4 regions of the Kosakonia oryzendophytica genome follow, and region 4 is predicted to be linked to each of the others. Evidence: predicted binding sites of a transcription regulator. Region 4 holds the regulator's gene; each other region holds the start of a gene.
What was found. Region 4 encodes CRP, which controls carbon source genes, mostly activating them, when cyclic AMP is high. Its sites were predicted from a motif close to ATGTGANNNNNNTCACAT; they were not measured.
Positions count from the first base shown of each region.

Region 1: a site for CRP is predicted at 2,088-2,105, ahead of serA (phosphoglycerate dehydrogenase). Genes of this name have one in related genera too.
Region 2: a site for CRP is predicted at 1,634-1,651, ahead of O9K67_RS22790 (YjcB family protein). Genes of this name have one in related genera too.
Region 3: a site for CRP is predicted at 1,731-1,748, ahead of cdd (cytidine deaminase). Genes of this name have one in related genera too.

Region 1 is NZ_CP115659.1:847,666-850,917, reverse strand. It holds RNA gene ssrS (6S RNA) at 1-166, shown strand, start outside; gene O9K67_RS04120 (5-formyltetrahydrofolate cyclo-ligase) at 185-781, shown strand; gene serA (phosphoglycerate dehydrogenase) at 825-2,057, opposite strand; gene rpiA (ribose-5-phosphate isomerase RpiA) at 2,325-2,984, opposite strand; gene argP (DNA-binding transcriptional regulator ArgP) at 3,148-3,252, shown strand, end outside.
Region 2 is NZ_CP115659.1:4,725,912-4,729,163, forward strand. It holds gene O9K67_RS22785 (GGDEF domain-containing protein) at 1-1,224, opposite strand, end outside; gene O9K67_RS22790 (YjcB family protein) at 1,773-2,054, shown strand; gene O9K67_RS22795 (ABC transporter permease) at 2,142-2,963, opposite strand; gene O9K67_RS22800 (ABC transporter permease) at 2,963-3,252, opposite strand, start outside.
Region 3 is NZ_CP115659.1:1,705,191-1,708,442, forward strand. It holds gene sanA (outer membrane permeability protein SanA) at 1-662, opposite strand, end outside; gene cdd (cytidine deaminase) at 788-1,672, opposite strand; gene O9K67_RS08260 (CidB/LrgB family autolysis modulator) at 1,802-2,497, opposite strand; gene O9K67_RS08265 (CidA/LrgA family protein) at 2,494-2,892, opposite strand; gene dusC (tRNA dihydrouridine(16) synthase DusC) at 3,121-3,252, shown strand, end outside.
Region 4 is NZ_CP115659.1:463,743-466,994, forward strand. It holds gene O9K67_RS02120 (YccS/YhfK family putative transporter) at 1-1,436, opposite strand, end outside; gene crp (cAMP-activated global transcriptional regulator CRP) at 1,485-2,117, opposite strand; gene O9K67_RS02130 (OsmC family protein) at 2,455-2,859, shown strand; gene O9K67_RS02135 (phosphoribulokinase) at 2,909-3,252, opposite strand, start outside.

The sequences.
Region 1 (3,252 bases), 380 kb from region 4:
CAAGCGGGCCAGTCCCCTGAGCCGATATTTCATACCACAAGAATGTGGCGATCCATGGTTGGTGAGCATGCTCGGTTCGTCCGAGAAGCCTTAAAATCATGACGACACATTCACCTTGAACCAAGGGTTCAAGGGTTACAGCCTGCGGCGGCATCTCGGAGATTCCCTTCTTTTACTTACTACCATGACGCAACTTCCTGATTTTCCTTCATCACGACAAGAAATCCGCAAACTGATTCGCCAGCGCCGCCGGGAACTGACCCCTGAGCAACAAGCACATTTTGCACAGCAAGCGGCCGCTCGTATGATGGCGTACCCGTCGGTGGTGATGGCGCATACCGTCGCGCTGTTTCTCTCGTTCGATGGTGAGCTCGATACCCAACCGCTCATTGAACAGCTCTGGCGCAGCGGCAAACGTGTTTACCTGCCAGTATTGCATCCGTTTAGCCTGGGTAATCTGCTTTTTCTGCACTATCATCCCCATAGCGAACTGGTGGTCAACCGCCTGAAAATCCAGGAGCCGAAACTGGACGTCCGCGATGTGCTGCCGCTTCATCAGCTTGATGTTCTGATCACTCCGCTGGTGGCCTTTGATGAACACGGACAACGTCTGGGAATGGGTGGCGGTTTTTACGACAGAACTCTGCAAAACTGGCGCGAGTACGGTCTGCAACCTATCGGCTACGCCCACGACTGCCAGGGCGTCAACACGCTGCCGGTTGAAGAGTGGGATATCCCGCTGCCTGCGGTGATCACGCCGTCAAAAATCTGGGAATGGTAACAGCCTTCCTCCCCCGACCTGGGAGAGGAAGACGCGAGGTTTATCAGAACAGCAGACGGGAACGAATGGTGCCAGGAATGGCTTTCATGCTCTGCAGCGCTTTCTGCGCCACATCCTCATCGGCTTCAATATCCACCACCACATAGCCCATATACGGCGTTGTTTGCAGATACTGTGCAGCAATGTTGATGTTCTGGCTGGCAAAAATCTGGTTCAGCGCAGTCAGCACACCCGGGCGGTTTTCGTGGATGTGCAGCAGACGACGACCGCCATGCAACGGCAGAGAAACTTCCGGGAAGTTAACCGCAGACAGCGTTGAGCCGTTGTCCGAGTATTTGATCAGTTTACCGGCGACTTCTAACCCGATGTTTTCCTGCGCTTCCTGCGTGGAGCCGCCAATGTGCGGGGTTAGCAGTACGTTATCGAATTCGCACAGCGGGGAGTCGAAGGGGTCGCTGTTGGTTGCTGGCTCTGTGGGGAACACGTCGATAGCCGCGCCCGCCAGATGTTTGCGTTTCAGCGCATCGCACAGCGCCGGAATATCCACCACCGTACCGCGTGCGGCGTTAATCAGCAGCGCGCCAGGTTTCATCAGCGCCAGTTCTTCCACGCCAATCATATCTTTGGTGGAGTTGTTTTCCGGCACGTGCAGGCTCACTACATCGCTCATGTTCAGCAAATCGGAAAGGTGCTGAACCTGTGTGGCGTTACCGAGCGGCAGTTTGTTTTCAATATCGTAGAAGTAAACATGCATACCCAGCGATTCTGCGAGAATACCGAGCTGCGTACCAATGTGACCATAACCGATGATGCCCAGTTTTTTACCGCGCGCTTCATAGGAGCCCACAGCCAGCTTGTTCCAGATACCGCGATGGGCTTTGGCGTTCGCTTCCGGGATCCCGCGCATCAGCAGCAGCAGTTCGCCAATCACCAGTTCCGCAACGGAACGCGTGTTGGAAAACGGCGCGTTAAACACCGGGATGCCGCGCTTCGCAGCCGCGTCGAGGTTAACCTGGTTGGTGCCGATACAGAAACACCCAATCGCCACCAGTTTTTCAGCGGCAGCAATGACATCTTCAGTCAGTTGAGTACGGGATCGCAGGCCAATAAAGTGAGCATCACGAATGGATTCTTTCAGTTGTTCGCTGTCCAGCGCGCCCTTATGAAATTCGATGTTGGTATAACCTGCCGCACGAAGGCTATCCAGCGCCTTCTGATGAACCCCTTCAACCAGCAGGAATTTAATCTTGTCTTTCTCCAGTGATACCTTTGCCATTTACCCGACCCTGTTTTTGTCTTGACTGTGATGTTGTGCAGATCGCAATCCGCTTCAGTCAACATATCAAAAAAAACTATTGCGGCAATATGAACGTTTGCGTCGGCTATCTGAAGAAATGTCATACAGCGGGAATTGGCAGATAAAAATGCTGGAAAAATGGACAATACTGGCATGGTTCGTAGAAATAGCATAAAAATGTGACAGATATCACCAAATATGCCACTCGCAGATTTTTTAGAGGGAGGCAGGCGCCTCCCTGTCAGATCATTTTACGATGGTTTTCACGCCATCGGCAGTGCCGATCAACGCCACATCCGCGCCACGGTTAGCGAATAACCCTACGGTAACTACGCCCGGGATACCATTAATGCTGTTTTCCAGCGCGATCGGGTCGATAATCTCCAGCCCGTACACATCGAGGATCACGTTGCCATTATCCGTCACCACATTCTGGCGATATTCCGGGCGTCCGCCCAGTTTCACCAGTTCACGGGCAACCGCGCTGCGCGCCATCGGGATCACTTCCACCGGCAGCGGAAATTTCCCCAGGATGTCGACCTGCTTAGACGCATCAGCGATGCAGATAAACTTATCGGCGACCGACGCAATGATTTTCTCACGCGTTAGCGCCGCGCCGCCGCCTTTGATCATCTGCATCTGACCATTAATTTCGTCTGCACCATCAACGTAGATGCCTAACCGATCCACCTCATTGAGATCGAACACGGTAATCCCGAGGCCTTTCAACTTCTCGGTTGAAGCGTCCGAACTGGAGACTGCGCCTTCAATCTGGCCTTTCATCGTGCCTAATGCGTCAATAAAGTGTGCGGCAGTGGAGCCTGTGCCTACGCCCACAATGGTGCCGGGTTCAACATACTTAAGCGCTGCCCAGCCCACTGCTTTTTTGAGTTCATCCTGCGTCATGGTCGTTCACCTGTGGTGTGAAATTTCAGGCGCATTATAGACCAGCCTCCCCCTAAATGTCCCTGTGACCAGCGTCACATTACGCGACTGCCAATTTCGTCTGTATCTCCTAAAAATTTATGTCATAGTGCTGGGTAATCATTTTCAGGAGACAGTGCGAACAATGAAACGTCCGGACTACAGAACACTACAAGCGCTTGATGCGGTCATTCGTGAACGCGGGTTTGAGCGCGCCGCACAAAAGCTGTGTATTACCCAGTCCGCCGTA
Region 2 (3,252 bases), 860 kb from region 4:
TAAGGTAGCACGCATTTTTTGGCTAAAACGCAATGCCGATTTGCTACTGGTGTACGGCATCAAAATCAGAAATTCCTCACCACCCAATCGCCCAAACAACCAGGAGGGATCGCTATGCTCACGGATCTTATCGCAGAAATGGATCAGTGCCGCATCGCCCGTGAGGTGTCCCCAGCGATCGTTGATATTCTTGAAGTGATCAAGATCGAGCATTAACAGACTGAAATGACTACGTGGATCGCTTGGATTACAACTGACCAGCAACGCTTTTAAATGTTGCAGGATAGCAAATCGGTTGTAGCATCCCGTCAGATCGTCAATGGTGGCTTTTCTCTCCATCTGCTGCTCCGCCTTTTTACGCGCAGTGATATCCAGCCCGATACTGAGGATGGAATGATCGGGCAGCAGGATGTTTGACCAAAGTACCGTCAGTACCTGGCCGTCACGGCGTACAGGGTGCCACTCGTGCATGTCGACAGCCGGTGAAGTATTAACCGAAGCGCGAACTTGCTGACGCACCAGTGGATCAGGGAAAAACAATGCTAATGGATCGGGCTGCTGGTTGAGTTGCTCCAGCGTCCAGCCGAAGAGACGTTCGCATTCACCATTCCATAAAATACAGCGGTTATTTTTATCAAAGGAATTCATTAATACCGGGGCGCGATCAAATAACGCTTTATATTGTTCGATAACGTGTTGTATCTCTTTTGCTGCGCGATCCCGTGAAATAATCTCTACAAGAAAACTCTTTAGCTTTTCAACTAAAATGATGACGACATTCTTCATGACAGATAATGATAAAGTGGACTGCGGAAATGCCACAAAGAAATAACCACTAAGACCAGACTCCTGCACATGCAATTTACACAGGATGCCACTTTTTAATTTATTACCGACGATAGTTTTCTCAGGGAATAATAGTGTACCGACATGACGTCGCCAACAAATAACGCGCCAGGCACGCAGATTCCGTCGTAACTGTGACTGTTCCAGCAACGTTACCGCATCCTGCAATGTGCATGTTATCTCACCCACGCGGGTGAATTGCGGCACGCCCTCTTGCTCGACCAGCACCCACACCAGGCTTGCGCCCAAAGCCGCATTGATAGCATGAAGAATCTCTTCCAGCGAATGTTTCCCGGTTAGCCACGGCATCAGTTTCGCCAGCAGCGCCAGCGCCGCAGTCCCATCTTCCAAAGGTGCAGCGGAAATCTCTGTTTTCATGTTTTATCATTCGCAGGTTATTAAGCACCAGGCCGGCCTGGAATGATTGAATCAGGAAGGAAAAGTCACACCCACGAATTAGCCCAGACAGCAGGCGAAAAAACAACACTGAACGACGTAACGAAATCGTGCCAGTAGAGAATATGCCGCTTAAAATCAAATCCCCTGAATAATCACTCACAGGTAGAGACTACTGTCCAGAAAAGCATAATAGATGTTTTGTAAACTGTAAATATTGCAGTAATAAGTCTGCTAAATATTCACGGCGCGGTATCAATAAATTTAAGTTAAATCAATTTCCATCCTGGTTAAATATAACCGTAAGACAATAGCGGTATAACGCAGCCCAACATATCGACGAAAAAAGAGACAAAATGGCCTGTTTTCACACTGGCGAATAAACAACCAAGTGTGATATAGTTCACACATTCGTGAAATGGAAAACACCGTTTCACTTTGTTGTGCTACTCCGCGGACGCCTGCGTCATCTCTGCCACTCGTGCATAACGCCAGTCCGCCCGGTATTTGATTCTTCTGAGGATGGTTTCATGGCTACCTTTACCACCAGCGTCGTGTTGTTGCGCTGGCAGATATTGAGCGCAGTGTTGATGTTTATGGCCAGTACACTGAACATTCGCTTTCGCAGAGCAGACTATGTGGGTCTTGCGGTGATCAGTAGCGGTCTGGGTTTGGCCGCAGCATGCTGGTTTGCCACCGGCCTGCTTGGCATGACGGTTGTGGACTTTTCCAATATCTGGCACAACCTGGTTGTGGTGATGGAGGAAATCTCCCGCAAAGCACCGCCAGAGTGGCCGATGGTCATTACCTGATGAAAAAAAGCGCCGACAGGCGCTTTTTTTCATTCCAAACAGCCGGTTAGCATACCTTCACCACACCAGCAGCGCACATATCGCCCCCTATTTCCCCAGCTTCGACAACATTTCCGGGCGCATAAATCTTTGAATAATGAGCATAAAGAGCACTGACGGCACCAAAAGAATCAACGCCGTAATGGATGAGACCTGGTAATTGCCGGACATACTGGCGGTATAGAGCAGGATCGGCAGCGTAGTAATGTCCGGCGCGCCAACAAAGAAGGTGGCAGTAAACTCATCCAGCGACTCGAGAAAAACAAAGATACTGGCGGCAATCAGCCCGGGCGCGGCCTGCGGCAGGACGATATGGAAAAAGGTGTACACCGGCCCCGCGCCAAGATTGCGCGACGCGCGTGCCAGCTGCGGATCGACGGATGAAAACGCCGCCACGCTGATCCAGATGGCGTACATCAAACCATGCACACTGTGCACCAGTACCACACCGGCAACGCTGCCATTTAATCCCCACTGATAAAACAGACGCGCCACATTCATATACACCGTCAGGTTCGGAAATGCCTGCGGGATCAGAAATAGCAGCATAAAGAAGGCACGCAACGGCATGGATCGCTGCGCCAGCGCATACCCCGCCGGCACCGAAATGATCAGGCAGACGATCACCGCCAGCACTGCAATCAGTACACTGATCGACAACGATCCGGAAACATCGCTGTAAGGGCTAAAGACCTGGCCCCAGTACTTCAACCCCCATTGCCCCGGTAACGCATGGGGAAAGAACCAGCTCTCCGCCACCGTCCAGATCAACAGGTTAAGCAGCGGACCAAACAGCGCCAGCACCAGAAACGTCAACAGCAGCGTTTGCAGAATAAAGCTACCGTGAATTTTATACCGAATAGGGTTCATCAGTTGACTCCTTTGGCTTGCAGGCTGTGGCGTAAATAGAACCAGGACAACAGGGCGCAAATCAGGTATGAAATCACCCCCATCGCATTGGCAACCGGGTAGTCGCCATAGGAGTTAACACGAAACGCCATATCGACGGTCATCATCGTTGGCGTACCGGTGCCGATCATCAACGGCACCGAGAGCACCGACATCATGGTCACGGTGGAGAGCACTGTCGCCACGCCAATCGTCGGCATCACCTGCGGCAAAATAATATCGAAGAGCATGCGCAGCCGCGACGCACCCA
Region 3 (3,252 bases), 1.2 Mb from region 4:
CCTTGCGCATTATCAGGCACTTCCTGCAAGGATGGAATGGGGACCAGCGGGCCTAAAAATCGTGGCTCGCGCTTGAACATATAGAGATCCGCGATGGTGCCGAGCCGCGCACCGAATTCCCGCACCCGAACGCTCCACATATCTTTTGGCGATGGCACGGCGTAACACTGCGCCTGGATCCCCATATGCTGGGCGATAAACAACGCACGCTCACAGTGGAAACGCTGGGTGATAATGATGAAATCGTTGGTATCAAAGACCTTACGCGTACGGACAATCGAATCGAGGGTGCGAAAACCAGCATAGTCGAGCACGATGTCGGAGGGATCGACACCTGCGGCAATCAAATCCTTACGCATGGTCATCGGCTCATTATAGCTTTGCATCGCGTTATCGCCGCTGAGCAACAGGTAGTTGACCTTACCGCTGTTATAGGCGTTCAGCGCGCCCTGAATACGGTAACGGTAATATTGATTGATAACACCCGTGCGGTAGTATTTCGCGGTGCCAAGCACAACGCCCACCTGCCGCCAGGGCAGATCCTGCAAATCGTCATAGATATAGGGCGAGGTTTTCCAGCTCATCCAGCGATCAAGACCCAGCGCCGTTAACAGCAGTAAGCCGATCAGGACTAACAGGCTGTATAGCAAACGCTTTAACATGCAGGAGACTCGGTACAGGTTTGAAATTTAACTCAGGCTACTTTACCCGTCCGGCAAGCGCAAGAAACAGAGGTTCAATTGCGGGCTTTTTCATCACTGCGGGCGTGAACCCGCAGTGACAGACATTATGCAAGCAGTACGCGGTCGGTGTGCTGGCAGCCCAATGCACGCAGCGTGGCGACGGTTGCATCCCACTGTGTGAGTGGCGCATCAGCGCGTTCAGCCAGCAGCGCGTGTTGAATATCTGCGTAATCAAAACCACTCAGATTGAGCAAGTTTAGTGCGCCCTGCAACGGTGGCAGTGTCGGGTTGAAAGCGGCATTTTCCGCATAACTGCCGCAGAAAATACGCCCATCACGACATTCGAGCGCAACCCCGGAAGGAGAATGCGTGTAAGGGGAGTGGCTGCGGTTCGCTGCGCTGATCGCTGCTTGTGCTAACGGTTCTCCGCTCACAGCAAAACCATGGTTCTGCTCGTCCATCAATAACGTTTTGATCTCCAAGTCTTTTGGGCCAAAAGCGTCCGGCAGGTAATCGCCCAGCGTATGGGGGGCGCGTCCCGGCAGGTTAATGCGCAGGGTCAGCCCGCTGTTCAGTTCATTCATAAACTGGCGGCAATGCCCGCAAGGGGTGTAGTTCACGGTGACGGAAGAGAGGGCTTTTTCGCCGCGCAGCCAGGCATGGCTGATGGCGCTCTGCTCGGCGTGTACAGTTTGTTGCATCGTTGCACCGCGGAACTCCATATTGGCGCCAAAGTACCAGATGCCACTGACGCCACGGGCAATAGCGCCAACATTGAAATGCGACAAATCGGTGCGGGCGCAGGCCGCTGCAAGCGGTAACAGCGCAAAGGCCAGTGTATCTTCATCCATGCCGGTGGCGCTACGCAAAGTCGCCACCTGCGCCGCGCTCAGCATAGCGGGGAAGTGCTCATCCGCCAGCAGAGGCGCCAGCGCGGTTTGCAAATCTCCCGCAAGCCCGGAAAACGCAGTGTGAAAACGTGAATGCATGGCGTTGCCTCATAATCGTGTATTGGAACCGTAGTTTACGGGGCAACAGGGTGATTATGTGTGATTTTTATCACATTGCATGTGCAACTTATGAAACTGAAATTAAAATTGCGCGACCAATCGCAAAGTTTATCGCAATACAGCCATGATCAATGGAAACAGAAACGGAGCCACCAGCGAAGTAATAATCCCACAGATCACTAATGCCAGTGAACTGAATGCCCCTTCCTGATAATCCACTTCGGCGCAGCGCGCGGTGCCCAGCGCATGCGAAGCCGTACCCATCGCCAGCCCGCGGGCGGATTTGGTATGTATGCGCATAAGATTGAGAAAAGTATGACCGAAGACCGCTCCCAGCACGCCAACGAAAATCACGCAGACGGCGCTGATGGCGGGAATGCCACCGATGCTGCCCCCCACGGCCATCGCAATCGGTGTCGTGACGGATTTTGGCAACACCGATGCGGCGATTTCCGGCGTTGCCCCCATCAGCAGGGCGATGGCGGTACCGGAAATCATTGCCACCAGGCTACCGCAAAAGCAGATGGTGATAATCGATTTCCAGCGCGCACGGATCTGGTGCAACTGCTCATAAAGCGGGAAGGCCAGTGCGACCACCGCAGGTTGCAGCAGATCGTTGAGGATTTTGCTGCCCTGAAAGTAGTGATCGTAAGGGATACCGGTTAGCAGCAGGATGGGAATGATCACCACCATGGCGACAAGCAGCGGGTTCAGCAGCGGCATTTTGAAACGCGCGGCAAGTTTTCGGGCGGCAAAAAAGACCGCCAGCGTCAGTGGCAACGACCACCAAATATACGTCATCATTCTTTATCACCTTCTTGCCCGGCGATTTTACGTTCACCATGCGCCAGATGAGTGCTCCAGCTCACCACCAGAAATACAATCACCGTACTGACTGCGCAGGAAACAATAATGGGACCAAATTGCGCGCGTAGCAGGTCGTAATACTGCATCACGCCAACCCCGATAGGCACAAACAGCAGCGCCATATAACGGATCAAGAGATAGCAGCCCGGATTGACCCACTTCGCGGGCAGGATTTGTAGCGCCAGCAGTACGAACATGATCAGCATACCGATAATGCTGCCGGGAATCGTGATGGGCAGAAGTGACGCGATATAGATCCCTGCGTACAGGCAGGCGTAGATAAGTACAAAAGCACGCAGATATTGCCAAATAATATTCAATGATTTACTCATGGTGAAAGCCCTTGCTGAAACGCATTCATCATACAATTAAAGCTAAAAACGTGCTACTGATCACATCATGAATTGTGAGCATACCAAACATTCCATTCTGGAACGTTATGCATTCCCACAAGATTTTCCCCGCGGGCTACCGGCAAGTGTAGTTTTTCCGCCCGATAAAGGCACTTTCCACGCCGTGACAGAGGCGCTACTATGGCGCCTCATTTTTTGGGGTGATTTATGCGTGTATTACTGGCGCCAATGGAAGGTGTGCTCGATTCGCTGGTGCGCGAGCTGCTTACCGGGGTTAACGATTACGATCATTGCATCACCGAGTTTTTGCGGGTGGTGGATCAACTGCTGCCGGTAAAA
Region 4 (3,252 bases):
CCGTTGAGCGTCAGCAGTTGCAGGGTATACACGGCGGTAATGGTAAAGCCGACCATCGCCCAGCCGTAGTTCTTACGGATGATCAGATAGCTTATCAGGGTGATCAGCAACATGGCCGCCAGCGTGACGCCGAGCGGTACGTGAAAGTGCAGGGCAATCCCGGCAATCATCAGCCCGGCGAGCGTGCCGGCCGCCCGGTGCACAATACGCACCCGTGTTGCACCATAGCCATTTTGCGTCACAAACATGATAGTCATCATGATCCAGTACGGCTTCGGCAAATGCAGTGCGCTCCCCATCAGACTGGCAATGCTGAGCATCACGCTGATACGCGCAGCATTACGCAACGCCGCAGATTTCAATGATAAATAACTTTTGAGCGCCGGAATGAGCGGCAGGCGCCGCTGCTTTTCTGCCATTAAATCGCGCAGATAGAGCGGACGTTGGGTTCGCAGCACACGGGCGATACGGCTAAAGTGCCAGGCGCAAAACTGACCGACCGGGTTTTCCGGATGCTGGCGGGCGATTTTTTCCAGCGCGCCAACCTGCTTGTCCATGGTGAAACGTGTCGGATAGCGATGATAGAGAATGTCATCCGCCAGGACGCGCAGGCGGGCGGAGACGGTTTGTGCATTCCAGCGGATCACCTGTTCAGCATGGGTCTGTTCCACCAGTTTTTGCACCTCTTCCGGCTGGTGCAGGCTGACAGAAATATGCTCCTGTAAATCCAACGCCATCTGGAAGACGCGCAGCAGACGTTTGTAATCATTGTGTTGATTGGCCGCCAGCATATGCAGTTGCTGATAGCACGTACTTATCATATCCACCGCTTTTTGTTGGCGTGCGAGTAGCGGCGGCAAGGCTTTTTCCGGATCGGCATGTTGCGTCAACAAGCTGTATTTGGCTTCGCAATAATCAGCCAGTTGCCGGTAGAGCAGGCTGAGTGATTCGCGCAGCGGCTGTTCGCGCCACATCCAGAACCAGAACCAGTTAAACGCGCCGTACCAGAGTGTACCCAGTGCATAAATTAGCAGGGGCTCCCACACGGGCATACTGCCCGCAAGACTCAGCGTGAAGATGGCGGCTATCAGCGACGCAGGCAGCAGCCGCCCGTGCAATGCGCTGATCTCGGCGGTCACACCGAGCAGTAAAGTGAGAACGGTAAAAATCAGCGGCAGAGGCAGGGCTTCGGCCAGCAGAAGCTGTACGGCAAGACTGCATCCGGCAAACAGCGAACCGCCAATAATCAGACGTTTAAAGAAGCGTTTATGCGGGGTATCAAGACCGGCAATATTGCAGCAGGCAGGAACCAGAGAAAACAGCAGGCCCTGTTGGAGATGGCCGACGATTAACCCAATCGCCACGGGCAAACATAACACCAGCGTTTGTCGCAGTGCATAGTTGATTTCGGGGTGATAAATCAGCCTGCGCCACATGAGGAAACAAAAACGGCGCGCCGGATGATCAACGCGCCGTTTTGCGGATTAACGGGTTCCGTAAACCACGATGGTTTTACCGTGGGCGGAGATCAGGTTCTGATCTTCCAGCATTTTCAGAATACGGCCCACCGTTTCACGGGAGCAACCGACGATCTGACCAATTTCCTGACGGGTAATTTTAATTTGCATGCCGTCCGGGTGGGTCATGGCATCCGGCTGTTTCGCCAGGTTCAACAGTGTTTGTGCGATACGACCTGTTACGTCCAGGAAGGCGAGGTTACCCACTTTCTCCGACGTGACCTGCAGGCGGCGCGCCATTTGCGAGGAGAGACGCATCAGAATGTCCGGGTTAACCTGGATCAACTGACGGAATTTTTTGTAGGAGATTTCGGCCACTTCACATGCGGTCTTAGCGCGTACCCATGCACTGCGCTCCTGACCTTCTTCGAACAGTCCCAGTTCACCGATAAAGTCTCCCTGATTCAGGTAGGAGAGAATCATCTCTTTCCCTTCCTCATCCTTGATCAGCACTGCCACTGAGCCTTTGACGATGTAATACAACGTTTCCGCTTTTTCACCCTGGTGAATCAGCGTGCTCTTCGACGGGTACTTATGAATGTGGCAATGAGACAAGAACCATTCGAGAGTCGGGTCTGTTTGCGGTTTGCCAAGCACCATGCGCGATTATCCTCTGTTATAAGCTGTCTCCAGACACAGGATGTGCACCCTGCGTCTGGGGTTGCAATCTAAACACGCTATCATTCGACTTCGTGTCTTCGCTTCCAAAATCCTCGGAAGTGGACCGTCAGCGTTATCTGCGGCCTCTAATCAATGATGTCCTTTGCGTACATGCGTAATGTCAATGTATCTCTGTAGCATCCAGATTGTTTTAGCATAGCTTTTACCGCATGTCTCCTGGTGTCTCGCTTCAGCATGACGCAGGTCGCCTTCCGTTGCGACTTTTGTTATGTGCGCGTAATCTGTAAAGAAAATTGCAACTCCGGAGTAAATCAAAATGCAGGCTCGTGTGAAATGGGTGGAAGGGTTAACGTTCCTCGGTGAGTCCGCATCGGGTCACCAAATCCTGATGGACGGCAACTCAGGTGACAAAGCGCCAAGCCCGATGGAAATGGTGCTGATGGCCGCAGGCGGATGCAGCGCGATCGACGTGGTTTCTATCCTGCAAAAAGGGCGTCATAACGTGACGGACTGCGAAGTGAAACTGACGTCGGAACGTCGCGAAGAAGCGCCGCGTCTGTTTACGCATATCAATCTGCACTTTATTGTCACCGGCCACGATCTGAAAGATGCGGCGGTTTCCCGGGCGGTGGATCTGTCGGCGGAGAAGTATTGCTCCGTAGCGTTGATGCTGGAAAAAGCGGTGAACATCACCCATTCCTACGAAGTCATCGAAGCCTGACGGACGATGCCCGGTAGCGTCAGGCTTACCGGGCATAATTCGACCACTGCTATTTGATCTTTTTCCCTTCCATCAGCCGTTGCACCAGTGGTGTCATAATCAGCTCCATCGCCAGCCCCATCTTGCCGCCCGGCACCACCAGCGTGTCCATATGGGAAATAAACGAACCTTGCAGCATCGCTAATAACCACGGGTAATCTATCCCTTCCAGATTGCGGAAATGGATCACCACAAAACTCTCATCCAGCGAGGGAATGCCTTTTGCCGCAAACGGGTTTGAGGTATCGACGGTCGGGACGCGCTGGAAGTTAATATGGGTGCGGGAAAATTGCGGGGTGATGAAGTTGATATAGTCTTCCATTGAACGCACGACGGAGTCCATCACCGCTTCGC